DNA from 2 places in the Pseudoalteromonas sp. TAP-3C genome. Region 2 is predicted to be linked to the other one. Evidence: predicted binding sites of a transcription regulator. Region 2 holds the regulator's gene; the other holds the start of a gene.
What was found. Region 2 encodes LexA, which represses DNA repair genes until DNA is damaged. Its sites were predicted from a motif close to TACTGTATNNNNATACAGTA; they were not measured.

Region 1: a site for LexA is predicted at 5,183-5,202, ahead of AC6H44_RS03935 (YebG family protein). Genes of this name have one in related genera too.

Annotation. Positions count from the first base shown of each region.
Region 1 is NZ_CM187618.1:842,386-849,818, reverse strand. It holds gene AC6H44_RS03965 (TonB-dependent receptor) at 1-1,965, shown strand, start outside; gene AC6H44_RS03960 (peroxiredoxin) at 2,025-2,630, opposite strand; gene fadR (fatty acid metabolism transcriptional regulator FadR) at 2,851-3,564, opposite strand; gene dsbB (disulfide bond formation protein DsbB) at 3,827-4,345, shown strand; gene AC6H44_RS03945 (DUF6170 family protein) at 4,347-4,649, shown strand; gene AC6H44_RS03940 (ComEA family DNA-binding protein) at 4,662-4,955, opposite strand; gene AC6H44_RS03935 (YebG family protein) at 5,254-5,553, shown strand; gene putP (sodium/proline symporter PutP) at 5,789-7,300, opposite strand.
Region 2 is NZ_CM187618.1:3,085,184-3,092,616, reverse strand. It holds gene AC6H44_RS14510 (hypothetical protein) at 1-252, shown strand, start outside; gene AC6H44_RS14505 (PaaI family thioesterase) at 254-697, opposite strand; gene AC6H44_RS14500 (IS1634 family transposase) at 760-2,373, opposite strand; gene AC6H44_RS14495 (IS4 family transposase) at 2,664-3,869, shown strand; gene lexA (transcriptional repressor LexA) at 3,996-4,613, shown strand; gene coxB (cytochrome c oxidase subunit II) at 4,992-6,140, shown strand; gene ctaD (cytochrome c oxidase subunit I) at 6,133-7,433, shown strand, end outside.

The DNA.
Region 1 (7,433 bases), 1.2 Mb from region 2:
GCAAAAAGTAGTGCGTCGGTGATTATTGATTACTTTAAAAACACCTCTTTATCATCTAATGAAATGGGCAGTTTAGGTACAGCGAATCAAGCACCTTATGGCGGCATGGATTTTCGTTCATCACGAGGGTTTCCTGGTTATTTTTATGTAGATGGCGTTAAAACAATCGATCCAGCTTGCCCTGCAGATAGTGCTACTGCAGGAGGAAGTTGCTTATTTGATTATGGCCCATTTGGCTATATTGCTCCGGCATCAGAACGAGTAGGCGCTATTTCACAATTTGAATACCGCTTTGATAACGGCATAACGGGCTTTTTAGAAATGGCCGTACAACATAACAGCTCTGTGGCTGCGGGTGCACCAACGCCACTTGATGAAGACGCAGGCTTAACCGTACCAGGGAGCCATCCCAATAACCCATTCGGCCAAGATATTGAAATTGGTCGCTTTAGAACCGTTGATGCCGGTGCAAGGCAATGGGATATTGAATCAGATACACTACGCTTTGTAGCGGGTTTAAAAGGTGAAATTAACGACTGGAGCTGGGAAACAGCGGTACAAAAAGGCCGCAGTAAGTCATTACAAACAGGCAATCGCTCACAAGGTTGGGTGCGTACCGACTTTTTACAACAAGAAATTGATGCAGGTAACTATAACCCATTTGGCGGTACATATAACGACCCTGCGGTGATCGACAGAATCACAACCAGCCTTGTTCGCCAAGGTGAGTCTCATATGACCTCGTTCGATGCTAACATTTCAGGTGAAGCATTTAACTTTGGCGATGATGTGGTGATGATGGCAGCCGGTATTGAATACCGTGAAGAGGATGTAACTGATATTCCAGATGATCAATTTCAACGTGGTTTAATCTTTGGCACTGAATCGGTTTCAGCGGCGGCCGAGCGTGACCAATATGCAGCCTATGTAGAGTTTTCAATTCCACTGGCGGAAAACCTAGAATTACAACTTGCTGGTCGTTACGATGACTACAGTGATTTTGGCACAACAACTAATCCTAAGGTAGCGCTTCGTTGGGCACCGACTGACGAAATTACTTTACGTGGTTCATGGGCGCAAGGCTTTAGAGCCCCCTCACTTGCACAGATTGGTTTAGGCCCATCAGAAAAAAGTCAGTTTTTTATTGATAACTACCGTTGTGAAGCAACAGGTAAAGATTGTGACGCGCTTGATTACAATATTCAATTTGCCGGTAACCCTGATTTAGAAGCTGAAGAGTCTGAATCTTGGAATGTCGGCTTTATTTGGGCCCCTACCACTGATTTTGGTTTAAGCGTAGATATATGGAGCATCACTCAAGACAATAAAATTGATCAGCAAGAATTTGGTCCAATTTATAACTCAGAGTGTAATAACCAAAACAGTACTGTATGTGTTCGCCTCCCGCCATCAGGTACAGATAGCTTAGGGACGATTCAAAAGATTTTCAGTACCTTTGAAAACGTATCATCGCAAGAAGTTTCGGGCGTTGATATTTCAGCAAACTATAATCACTCATTGGCTGATTTAGGCTTACTAAAATTCAATTTAGAATGGGCTTACCAAGATAAATTTGAAAAAGACGGCCGCGATTACACCGGTGAATACGGTTACCCTGAGCATCGCTGGATTTTTTCAACGAATTGGGAAATTGGTCAATTTAATACCAATATGAACATTAGTTATGTGGGTGAGTTTGAAGATACCCCAGATATCAACTTTGATGGTAACTTAGATTTTGATAGCAACACGTCGCGTATGGTTGATTCACAAGTATTGGTAGATTTACAAACCTCATACCGCATTACTGAATCAGCAAAAGTATCGCTAGGGGTGAATAACTTATTTGATGAAGAGCCACCATTTGCAATTGGTGACGGTGATGCAGACCTTTATGGTTACGCAGCAGGTGTACACAACCCTCGTGGTCGTTACATTTACACTAAAGTCAGTTTTTCGTTTTAAATAATAACCATTAAAAAACCGCCAATATGGCGGTTTTTTATCTTAAACTAAGGAGCTAATTATAGCTCGCCTTCGTTTTCAGATAAGAATTTAGCTACACCTTCAGGGCTTGCGTCCATTCCTTTTTTACCTTCAGTCCAACCAGCAGGACATACTTCGCCGTTTTCGCTGTGGAATGCTAGTGCATCAACCATACGGATCATTTCATCGATGTTACGACCAAGTGGTAAATCGTTCACTACTTGGTGACGTACATTACCTTCTTCATCAATTAAGAAAGAACCACGAAATGCAACACCCGCTTCAGGGTGCTCAACGTCATATGCTTTACAGATTTCGTGTTTAACATCCGCAATTAGTGGGTATTGAACTTTACCAATACCACCATCAGCCACCGCAGTGTTACGCCATGCATTGTGTGAAAATTGTGAATCGATAGAAACACCAATCACTTCTACACCACGTTTTTGAAATTCTGCATAGCGCTTGTCAAAAGCAATAAGCTCAGAAGGACATACAAATGTGAAATCGAGTGGGTAGAAAAAGATGACTGCTTTTTTACCTTTGATTTTTTCGTGCAGGTTATAGCTATCTACAATCTCACCGTTACCTAGAACAGCTGCTGCGGTAAAGTCTGGTGCCTGGCGGCCTACTAATACACCCATTTTATTCTCCAAATATTTTGAGTTTACTTATCAATTGCTTGCGCAATACTTAGTTACAATATGGGTGCTAATATAAAAAATTCAAGAGCAACCATACTATTTCGTTATTTATACTATGGTTATCAAACATAAATTAACAATCGTATTTATAGATAGCACCATTCTAAAATAGCGATTAGCTTTAATCATAAAAAAACCCGCTTAAAGCAGGTTCCTTTTACTAATCCATAATATCGCTGGGCATATCGCCGCGAATATGTTGCCATATTTCGCCGGTTTGATGGCCATACTTACGCATCATAGAAATTGCGCCGTCATGCTCTTTATTTTGAGCCAGTAAGGTTAAGTCTTTATAGAACTGGCGTGCAAGCTCACGAGTGCGAGGATCTGAAAAGTAATGACAACCAATCTTAGAATAAAAACCTTTAAAACCATTAAGGATCAACACATAAATGCGATTATTGCCGGCAACAGCTAATTCATGATGCACTTTGTAGTCATAATCAGCAAACGCTTGAGCGCTGTCTTCAAGCTCATTACTTTGCGATAAAATTTCAATCACACGCTCTGGTGCAAGTTTTATTGCCGCACGAGTATAAATTGCACTGATATTAGTGCGCGCTGAAAGTAGCTGATCCGTTAACTCTGGCATTTTGTCTTCATCTAAACGCGCCAAAGTTTCGAGGATATTTAATCCTGAGGTTTCCCAAAAATTATTAACCCGAGTGGGTTTACCATGTTGTATTGTTAACCAACCATCTCTGGCTAATCGCTGTAATACTTCACGCAATGTGGTTCTAGTGACACCAATTAACTCTGAGAGTTCACGCTCAGCAGGCAGAATCGAACCTGGAGGAAAATCCCCATTCCAAATTGACTCTACTATATATTCCTCAGCAAATCCTGCTGGGCTTTTCGCTTTAAAAATTCTCATTCAATTCCTACTCGAATTAATTCACATTACACTGATACATACGATTAACTGACTGATTGTACCAGAGAAGACGCAACTAACAAGTAAAGCTTCCGTGCAACTTACTTAGGCTTGAATTATTTGACTGGCTGGCTTTCATTAGACAAGATTTATCTACTTGGATGAGCTACTCACTATTTGGCCACTGCACTTTTTTCCTTTTACTTGCCCCGTGGTTTATCCTACGTCATAATCTAAGTCCTTATTTAAATACGGATTTGTTATGAACTGGCTTGCACATCTTAGTACACAACGCACACCTTGGTTATTATTCAGTGGGATTGTTTTTCTACTTGAAGTTACCGCACTTTTTTTCCAATATAACATGGGGTTAGCACCGTGCATTATGTGCATTTATCAACGTACTGCGGTACTAGGCTTACTCTTTGCCGGTATTATTGGCGCCAGTAAACCAAACAACTTAATAGTACGTATTACTGCTTGTATTGTATGGGGGATTTCAAGTGTGTGGGGGCTACTAATAGCCCGTGAGCATATAGAAATGCAAACAACCACAGACCCATTTGCATTTAGCTGTGAATTTGAGCCGAACTTTCCAGAGTTTATGCCACTGCATCATTGGATACCGCAATTTTTTGAAGCAACAGGTGATTGTGGAAACATAGATTGGCAGTTCGCAGGCCTAAGTATGCCAGCATGGATGGAAATTATTTTTGTATTATTTAGCGCCACACTCTTTGTGCTAGTGGCCAGTCGTTTAATTTCTAAAAAGTCATTTTAATATGTTTACTTTTTTTTCAAGCCAAGTTGATGAGCTTAAACACTTAAAAGTTCGTCAACGACAAACTGTTATCGCTATTTCATTAAATATGCTATCACCTAGTGACAGGGTCTTAGTGCGGATTATAAAGTTGATGCTATTGAGTCCATTTTTTTTAATATTTACCCTATTCGAAGGATGGTTACTGGTGCCTTTTTTAATTGTGGCGGGATTAAGTTATCCGCTGCTAACAGCGCCGGTGGATGTAAACTTTGCAAAAAAACACCTCAGTGCAGCCCTAAACAAGTTTGATCAGGGCGCTTAACGCCCTGATTATTTAAAACATCACCTTACCGTCTAGCTTGGTTAACATCTTTTTACCGACCCCTTTTACCTTGGCAAGATCTTCAAGTGAGGTAAAATCACCATTGGCCTCTCTGTAGTCAATAATTGCCTGGGCTTTTTTCTTACCAACACCCGGCAGCTTGACTAATTGCTTCATATCAGCTTTGTTAATGTTCACCATGGCTGATTGCATCTGCTTTGATACCATATCGCTTTGCGCTAACGTTGTACCGATAGGCAGTAAACATAAAGCGGCGGCTAATGAGATTATTTTAAGTAGTTTCATATGATTTCCTTTTGTGTTCTTACATGAACACTGGTTGATTATTTACACTTAAGCACTTTTAATAACTTTGCGGTTATAAAGCACTAACGGTAACAATCACTCCCTGCGAACTCCTGTACTGCAACGCGTTATAAAGTGACTTAATAAATAAAGTAGAGTTGGCCTTTATTGTCAACTAAGCTGCAGATAAACTAAGGCTAAAGCTTGCAAAAAAATGTGCAAGCTTGTACTGTATATAAAGACAGTAAACTAATGATTTAAATTAATCATATTGCCACATAAGTAAGCAGGAGAAATCATGGCTGTTGTTGTTAAATATGTTGTAGAACGAAACGGAGTCGAGCGCATGACGTTTACTACTAAAAAAGAAGCCGATGCCTATGACAAAATGCTCGATATTGCCGAGTCACTTGAACTTATGCTTGAAAAAGTAGATGTGCCATTAAGCGAGCAGCAAGTTGAATCGCTTGCACTTGAAATTGCCAAAAGTAAAGATGAGTTTATGGCGATACTTAAAGGCGCTAAAGAAGTGCCCGCTAAAGCTAAAAAGGCAAAGTCGGATAAGGTTGCAGATATAAAAGACAAAGCAGCAAGCTAACACTTTTAAAAACGCAATAGTGATTATTATATAAAAACTGATTTCGGTTTTCGAACTCAGTTTTTTTATGCCTTTAAATATAATGGTCGCTAAAATCGCGTTAACTGAGATCAAGCCGCTACAATTTCAGCTGCTAATACTTTAAATAGTCTATGTTAAAAATCAGCCAATAAAAATGCCAACCGGTTAAACGATTGGCATTTTAAAAACTAACAATTTTATTTTAGCTAATTACTTATAATGACGCTTCAACTTCATCAAACAGATCAGTAATTTCTTTCTTCGGTTCAGCTGTCACAAGGCTTCCTACTACAATAGCAATACTTGCTAATATGAAACCGGGGATTATTTCATAAATCACACTGCTTAAGCTCTCACCATTAATGGTAATAGGCGCATAAATCCAAATAAGCACGGTAAGCGCACCGACAATCATACCGCTAATAGCACCTTTTAAGTTCATGCGTTTCCAATATAAGCTAAACAATACCAATGGACCAAATGCTGCACCAAACCCAGCCCATGCATTACTTACTAAATCTAATATTGAACTGTTACGATCATAGGCTAAGTAAATAGCAAGTAAAGCAACCAGCAATACGCTAATACGCCCTACGAGTACAAGCTCAGTTTGCGACGCATTACGGTTTAAGTAAATCTTATAAAAATCCTCAGTTAAAGAACTAGAACACACTAATAACTGCGATGAGATAGTACTCATAATCGCCGCTAAAATAGCAGCCAGTAAAAACCCTGCAATGAGAGGGTGAAAAACTAATTCCGAGAGTACTAAGAAAATTGTTTCTTTATCGGCAATTGGCATTTGATTTTCAATTATGTAGGCTGCACCAAATAAACCAGTAAACACTGCGCCAATGGCAGATAAGGTCATCCAAGACATACCAATACGACGCATAGTTGGCATTTCTTTAACTGAACGAAGAGACATAAAACGTACAATAATATGTGGCTGGCCAAAGTAACCTAACCCCCATGCCATAGCAGAAATAATGGCAATTGTTGAACCACCAGCAAACCAGTCAAGCATACTTAAAGAATGCATTTCGCTGGCTTTGGGTGAGCTTAATAACTGCTGATAGCTTGCGTTTGCTAAAGTATCCATAAATGGTTGATCTAGCATTGTATAAGTAACAATAGGCACAACTAATAGCGAGATAAACATAATACAGCCTTGCACAAAATCCGTAAGGCTTACGGCTAAAAAGCCACCAAACAAGGTATAAACCACCACGACACCAGTGGTCACATACAAACCTAGCTCATAACTCATTTCAAATGAACTTTCAAACAATTTACCGCCAGCAACAACGCCTGAGGAAGTATAAAGTGTAAAGAACAAAATAATAACGATCGCAGATATAACACGCAGGATGTTTTTGTTGTCATCAAAACGGTTAGCAAAAAAATCAGGAATTGTTATTGAGTCATTTGCTTTTTCAGTATAAACGCGTAGCCTTGGCGCAACTAAAAAGTAATTAGCCCAGGCACCTAATACCAAACCAATGGCTATCCATACCTTACTTAACCCAAATAAATACATCGCGCCTGGTAAGCCCATTAATAACCAACCACTCATATCTGATGCACCCGCTGATAAAGCGGCAACGCTGGGGGGTAAATTACGACCACCTAACATATAACCTGACATATCGCTGGTAGATTGCTTATATGCATATAGCCCTATTCCCAGCATTACAATAAAATATATTGCCAGTGAAATAATCATTCCTGTTTCCAAATTCGCCTCCACTTAAATAAGTAATAACAGGCTTTTAATCCAAATAATGACTCTTGAAATCTAGTAAATAAGACAGTATTGGAATAAAAACTTTTATCCAACTATAACACGGTAATTACTA
Region 2 (7,433 bases):
GCGCGCATAGAGGTCGCAGGTGAAATAACCACGCCAGATAAAGCGATTAATCACTTGTGTGAGTTAATTGAGTCGTGTTCACGTAATGCATTAAAGCAATGGTTAAGTTGCTCACGCAGAACGTTTGATATGGGGTTTGAGTCGGGTACTTCGCCAAAATGCTTTAACCAAGCCTTGCATGCAGATACCTTGTTACGTATATCTGCAATTGGTGCTGGTATAGAAATTACTATTTACCCTCTGGAAAAGTAATTTAGGCTTTTCGCTCGACGACGGCTGCGGTCATGCGTGATACGCAGCAAAGTTCATTGCGGCTATTGGTTATTTTAATATCCCAAACTGAGCTTCGCTTGCCTATATGATAAGCTCTGGCAGTGGCCGTTAATGTGCCATTGCGTGATGCTTTTAAGTGACTTGCACTGATCTCTTGTCCTACGCAATAAAACTTAGTGAAATCGACTATAAAATTAGCGGCATAACTTGCTACTGTTTCAGCAAGCACTACATTTGCGCCACCATGCACTATGCCCATTGGGTTGTGATGCTCAGGAATCGCCGGCATAGTCGCGACTAAGTAGTCATCACCAATTTCACTGATTTCTATACCCATAGTTTTCATCAATGTTCCTTGCCCGTTAATGCCCTGATCTAATTGTTTACAAAATTCCAATGTAATTGGTTGGTGCCAAATACCCATGCTAGCTCCTTGGATAAGTAATTGAGAATTAAAATGTATAGATCCGATCTTCCGCACCCATTTTAAGAATAAATCCGCTGATATTTTTCACCCAAGCAATCAACAATGGTTTGATTGCGCGGCTGCATATTCGCCACCATGGGTGGCTTATCAGGCCAATACATTATGATGATATGCTCGAAGCACTGGAACACCCAGCGTGCCGTGGGGCGTTGGCCCGGCTTGTATTTCATTGTGGGGAAGTAGCAGTTTTTCTCGACCAAGGTTTTGCGAATTTGATGCTCTAACCCCGCGTACACCATTAGGCAGCAAGTCATTACCATGAGTAAGGCTTCAATGCGCTCAGGCTTTTTCAGGTAAATAGCGCTCGTAAGGAAGTCGGGACTTTTCAAGAATCGAAAGCCTTTTTCTACATTCTGCTGCGCTTTGTAGCTGCTCAGCAAGTTTGCCATGTCAAGATGGTCGCTAACATCATTGGTGGCAATAATGAACAAACCCAGTTGTTGTAAAGCGGCTTTTCTGGATGCCAGTGGTGTGCATAATGCACCCGTAATCTGGTATTCGATACGCTCAGGAGATTGTCCGAGTTTAGGGCGTCCTGCTCCCTTAAAAATGGCTACTTCAACAACATGTGCATCCACATCACATACCGCTTGTTTACCTCGCCATTTTATGAGGGCGCTTTGTGCGTCTTTTTCGCAAGCGAAGCGTTGTTGGCACAGTTTTTTAAAGCTTTTGCGGGCAACTTCTCCGGCTTTTAGCATACGCTTGTTCAGGTTATGCTGCTCTCGCTTATACGCCTGCTCACTGCGAATGAGTAGCCATTTTTGTTTCACACCCCCGTATTCACTGTCATAACTGACGCCTTCATAGCCTGGTGAGATAGGGGTGAAATTCAAGTTAGGCGCTTGCTTAACAAGGGTTTTAGCTTCTTTGAGGGTTTGCGGTACCCGCGTAATGAACAGTTGGCCTTGAGTATGTAAATCTTTAATGGTTTCTTGCACATACAAGGCGGCATCGGCCACAAAGTAGCGGCTGGCTTGCGCGGCTTTTAAACTGCCAATATGTGCCTTTACAATCTGTTTAAAGCCTTCCATATCATTGCTGTTGCCACTGGCAGGCTTCATATAAACCGGAATGCCTGACTGGTTCTCACAGATAAGATTGAGTATCACTTGGTTGAGCTCAGGGCGATGGTCGCGCGAATAACCTTTCGCGATACGGATAGGTTTTGGTTCGTCATCATCAGGCTCGCTTGTCGCTTTGCCATCGTAATGAAAGCTTGTTGAATCAAGGTGTAAAGCTTCGGTTTGTAACCCTAATTTCTCTACCACCGCCTCACCCAATTGCTGATACAGCTTCGATACGCCGTATTCATATAAGGTGTCTAAACAGCGACCAAGCGCATCGTCGTTGATGTGCTCGGACTTTACGCCTTCACCAATTAATCTATCAAGCGGCTTGCCTTGAAAATACTCGCTGTACATATGCAGTGTGCGGCCAGTGAAACCTAGGCCGTTTAGCACCATAGCCAACACTAATTGACCACAACTGATGTTGCGCTCAGGCGCCACGCCACCGAGTGCGTTATCAATAATATCGACAAAACCTAGATCGTGACAAAATCCAGCAACTAAGCCGTGGTGTTCGAGTTTTTGGGCATAAGGGATAGACATAAATACGCGCTCTCAAAAGAGAGTAATAGATCAAATATGGGGATCGCCGTCAAGTGTTTTTTAACAAAATTCGATCAACCGCTCATTTAATGAACTAATTTAATTCAGATTTAGGGTGCGGAATGACAGATAGATACTACAATTTATTAATACTGCAATGCGCCGCTGATAATTACATTTATTAGCGGGCTTTTAAAGCTGACGAATCCCCACAAAATAAAAATTAATGGTAGACTCTCATGATTATTTGTGATCAAATTTTTTCACTATAAAAAAACTCACTCATAATCATGAAAGCCACCGAAATATTACACAAAGATATTGCCATTGCCTACCCTGAAATTCATAAAACACGTTTAAATACAGTCTTTACGTTTGTTAACTCAGGCTTGCGTGACCAGCGCGTTACTGTCACTTACCTAGGCCGCGGATTAAAATCATTTTCTAATACCGATAAAAAACATGATATTAAACGCGCAGACCGTTTGATTGGTAATGCTAACCTGCATCAAGAACGTCTTTGTTTCTATGAACATATGACCGAATGCTTAGTAGGCCAGCAACAACACCCACTTATTATCGTTGACTGGTCACCTATTAATGGCGGCGAAATATTTCAAGTGCTCAGGGCAAGCATACCAATGGGGGGAAGAGCGTTAACGCTCTATGAAAAAGTGTATCCTGAAAGCGAATTAAATACCGAAGCGGCTCATCAACACTTACTCGATAGCTTGGCACAGTGTTTACCTGCAGATTGTCAGCCTATTATTTTATCTGATGCTATTTTTAGAACGCCATGGTTTAAAGCCATAGAAGATAAAGGCTGGTATTGGCTTGGGCGCGTCAGAGGCAATGTGACCTTATCTAGCGACCTTGAGACATGGCGAAATTGTAAATCATGGTTTGAGCAAGCAACAGATAAACCACACCTTCTGACACAGATTTACTACGGAAAAACAGTTCGTTTCGCGTGCCAAGGTGTTTTGTTTAGAGGGAAAAACAAGGGACGTAAAAAAATCAAAAAACGGGGTGGGCAATCTCAATGTACAACGGTTAAATACCAACAACAAAAGGCCAAAGAGCCTTGGCTACTTGTGTTTAATTTACCTACACAATTTACAGATAAGCCTCAACGGATTGTGACTTTATATAAACAACGTATGCAAATAGAAGAAAGTTTCAGAGACACTAAGAATGCAAAACTTGGCATTAGTTTAGCCTTTGCAAATTCAAGAAGCGCAGAAAGGTTTGATAATTTATTGCTCATAGCGGCGTTAATGTTGTTTGTCTTATGGTGCATAGGGTACACCGTGTCGGCACAACAAGGGGATGCGGCATTACAAGCGAATACAGAGAAAAAACGACGAGTATTGTCCTATATTTATCTTGGCAAAGAAGTGGTTGATGATCCTAGGTATGAGCCTGATGGGCAGTTCATTATTTATGTGTATAGCCAGTTGTCACTTCTGACTATACAAATTGATAATTTAGGCTAAATTCGTGGGGATCTCTCAGCTTTTAAAGTATCTTATTTTGTCTTTTTAAGGTATTAATTTATATTTGCGATTTTTAAATAACTGTATATACTCACAGTTAATTGTACTGTATGGAAAACCAGTTGTATGCGACCATTAACGAAACGCCAAGCGCAAATACTCGAACTTATCAAAGTGTTTATTAAAGACACTGGTATGCCTCCTACACGTGCCGAAATTGCACAAACACTGGGTTTTAAAAGTGCGAACGCTGCAGAAGAGCATCTAAAAGCATTGGCTAAAAAAGGTGTGATTAAAATGAAGCCGGGCGCAAGTCGCGGTATTCAACTTGTTGAAGAAGGAGAACCCGAGCAACTGGGCTTACCTTTAATTGGTCGGGTTGCTGCAGGTGAGCCAATATTGGCGCAACAGCATGTAGAAAGCCACTGTAAAATTGATCCTTTAATGTTTAAACCCGCGGCTGATTTTTTACTGCGCGTTAACGGTATGAGTATGAAAGACATTGGCATTATGGATGGTGACTTATTGGCTGTTCATCGAACTCAAGTTGCTGAAAATGGTCAAGTTATTGTTGCTCGAGTAGGTGACGATGTAACGGTTAAACGCCTAGAAAAAGCGGGTAGAAAAGTATTTTTACACGCTGAAAATGACGAATTTAAGGCTATTGAAGTCGATTTAAAAAATGAGTCATTCAATATTGAAGGCTTAGCGGTAGGCGTTATTCGTAACGCTGACTGGATGTAATACTAAAGCATAATTTAGCGTTTAATGTTAATTAGGCGCTGGATTTATTTTAATCATGATATTTTTATATTTTTTCTGCTGTTATTTCAACAAACCCCTTACTAAACCTTACTCTCAGATTAATTACCTCATTAGTTACTCTTTTTTTTTGCTACGCTTTTTAAAACAAACACTGTTTATTTTTTATACCAAACTTGCTTATTGTTTATTTTTTAACTACTTATTAAATGGCTGGACTAAAAAAAACTCACAGCAAATTAGTTTTGAGAACACACATTTAAAAATCCAGCTCCATGTAAAAAATAAAAATAACGAATAGGCGTTTAAGCCGTATGCCTCTTCGCTTTGCGTCAGCAATAGCATTAAAGGAGCCTTCACATGGGTAAGCTTAGTTCTTCCTTGTGGCTTATATTATTAGTTTTTTCGCAAAATGTGCTTGCTAATAGCCAATATAATATGCGTAAAGGCGTAACTGATATAAGTAATAATGTATATCAACTGCACATGACTATTTTTTTAATATGTTGTGTGATTGGGGTGATTGTGTTTGCCATTATGTTCTGGGCACTCATTCATCACCGTAAATCTAAAGGGGCGGTTCCAGCCCAATTTCATGAAAGCACCAAAGTAGAAATACTATGGACTGCGATTCCTTTTGTCATATTAATTGTTATGGCTATTCCTGCGACTAAAACCTTGATTGCGATGGAGGATGCTAGCAAAGCCGATTTGACCATTAAAATTACAGGATCACAGTGGAAGTGGCACTATGAATACATGGGAGAGGATGTTGAATTTTATTCAATGCTGGCAACCACTCAGGATGAAATAACTAATTTATCTGATAAAAACCCTAATTATTTACTCGAAGTAGATAAACCACTGGTGCTTCCTATTAATCAAAAAGTGCGTTTTTTAATGACCTCGGATGATGTAATTCACTCATGGTGGGTGCCTGATTTTGCCGTTAAAAAAGATGCTAATCCCGGTTTTATTAACGAAACCTGGACTAATATTAATGAGGTCGGTACCTACCGTGGGCAGTGTGCAGAGTTGTGTGGGAAAGATCACGGCTTTATGCCCGTTGTGGTAGAAGCAAAAACAGAAGAAGACTTCAAAACGTGGTTAGCTGAGGCTAAACAAGCGAAACAAAAGGCGGCTGCTGAAAATGCTGCATTGCTTGATCAAACTGTACCAAAAGAGGAGCTGATGGCGCTTGGTGAGCAAGTTTATATGGCGAGCTGCGCGGCGTGCCATCAACCAACAGGCTTGGGTTTAGCGGGAGTTTTTCCGGCGCTTAAAGGTAGCCCAATAGTCATAGGTGATATCAAAGGACATATTGATATTTTGCTTCACGGTAAACCAGGTACTGCTATGCAATCTTTTGCCAAGCAATTATCCATAAAGCAAATAGCCGCCGTTATTACTTATAAGCGCAATGCGTGGGGTAACGATACCGGTGAAGTAATTCAACCAAGTGAGATACAAGCGGCAATAGACGCTGATGAGGAGGTAAATAATGAGTAGCATTGCGGAACAATCAAACACCAATGAGGCTCACCATGCTCATCAACCTGCTACAGGTTTTAAACGCTGGTTATTTACGACTAATCATAAAGATATAGGCAGTTTATATTTAATTTTTTCACTTACCATGTTTTTAATTGGTGGGGCTATGGCCATGGTGATTCGGGCTGAGTTATTTCAACCAGGTTTGCAGCTTGTAGATCCACACTTTTTTAATCAAATGACCACAGTGCATGGGCTAATAATGGTATTTGGTGCGGTTATGCCTGCCTTTACTGGGCTTGCTAATTGGATGATACCATTAATGATTGGCGCACCAGATATGGCGCTACCTAGAATGAATAACTGGAGTTTTTGGATTTTACCGTTTGCCTTTTTAATTTTATTAGCATCATTATTTATGCCCGGTGGCGGCCCAGCATTTGGTTGGACATTTTACGCACCACTATCAACTACATTTAGTAGCGACAGCACGGCTTTATTTGTTTTTTCAGTTCATATAATGGGGATTAGTTCGATTATGGGGGCCATTAATGTTGTTGTCACCATAGTCAATATGCGGGCTCCCGGTATGACGTGGATGAAACTCCCTTTGTTTGTTTGGACATGGTTGATTACTGCTTTTTTACTTATTGCGGTAATGCCGGTACTTGCTGGTGCTGTTACTATGGTGCTCACCGATAAATACTTTGCAACTAGCTTTTTTGATGCCGCGGGTGGTGGTGATCCAGTGATGTTCCAGCATATTTTTTGGTTTTTTGGTCATCCTGAAGTTTACATTATGATTTTGCCTGCCTTTGGTATTATTTCTACGATTGTTCCTACATTTTCACGTAAAAAATTATTTGGTTATGCCTCTATGGTATATGCCACTTCTTCGATTGCACTATTAAGCTTTATTGTGTGGGCGCATCACATGTTTACCACAGGAATGCCCGTAGCTGGTGAGTTGTTTTTTATGTACGCCACTATGCTGATATCGGTGCCAACGGGGGTAAAAGTATTTAACTGGGTAGCGACTATGTGGCGCGGCTCAATTAGCTTTGAAGTGCCCATGCTGTTTAGTATCGCATTTATTGTATTGTTTACTTTAGGGGGCTTTTCGGGGTTGATGCTAGCGATTACACCTGCTGATTTCCAGTATCATGATACCTATTTCGTGGTTGCACATTTTCACTATGTATTAGTCACAGGCGCGGTATTTTCGATTATGGCGGGAGCTTATTATTGGCTGCCAAAATGGACTGGGAATATGTTCAATATTACCTTGGCAAAATGGCATTTTTGGTTGTC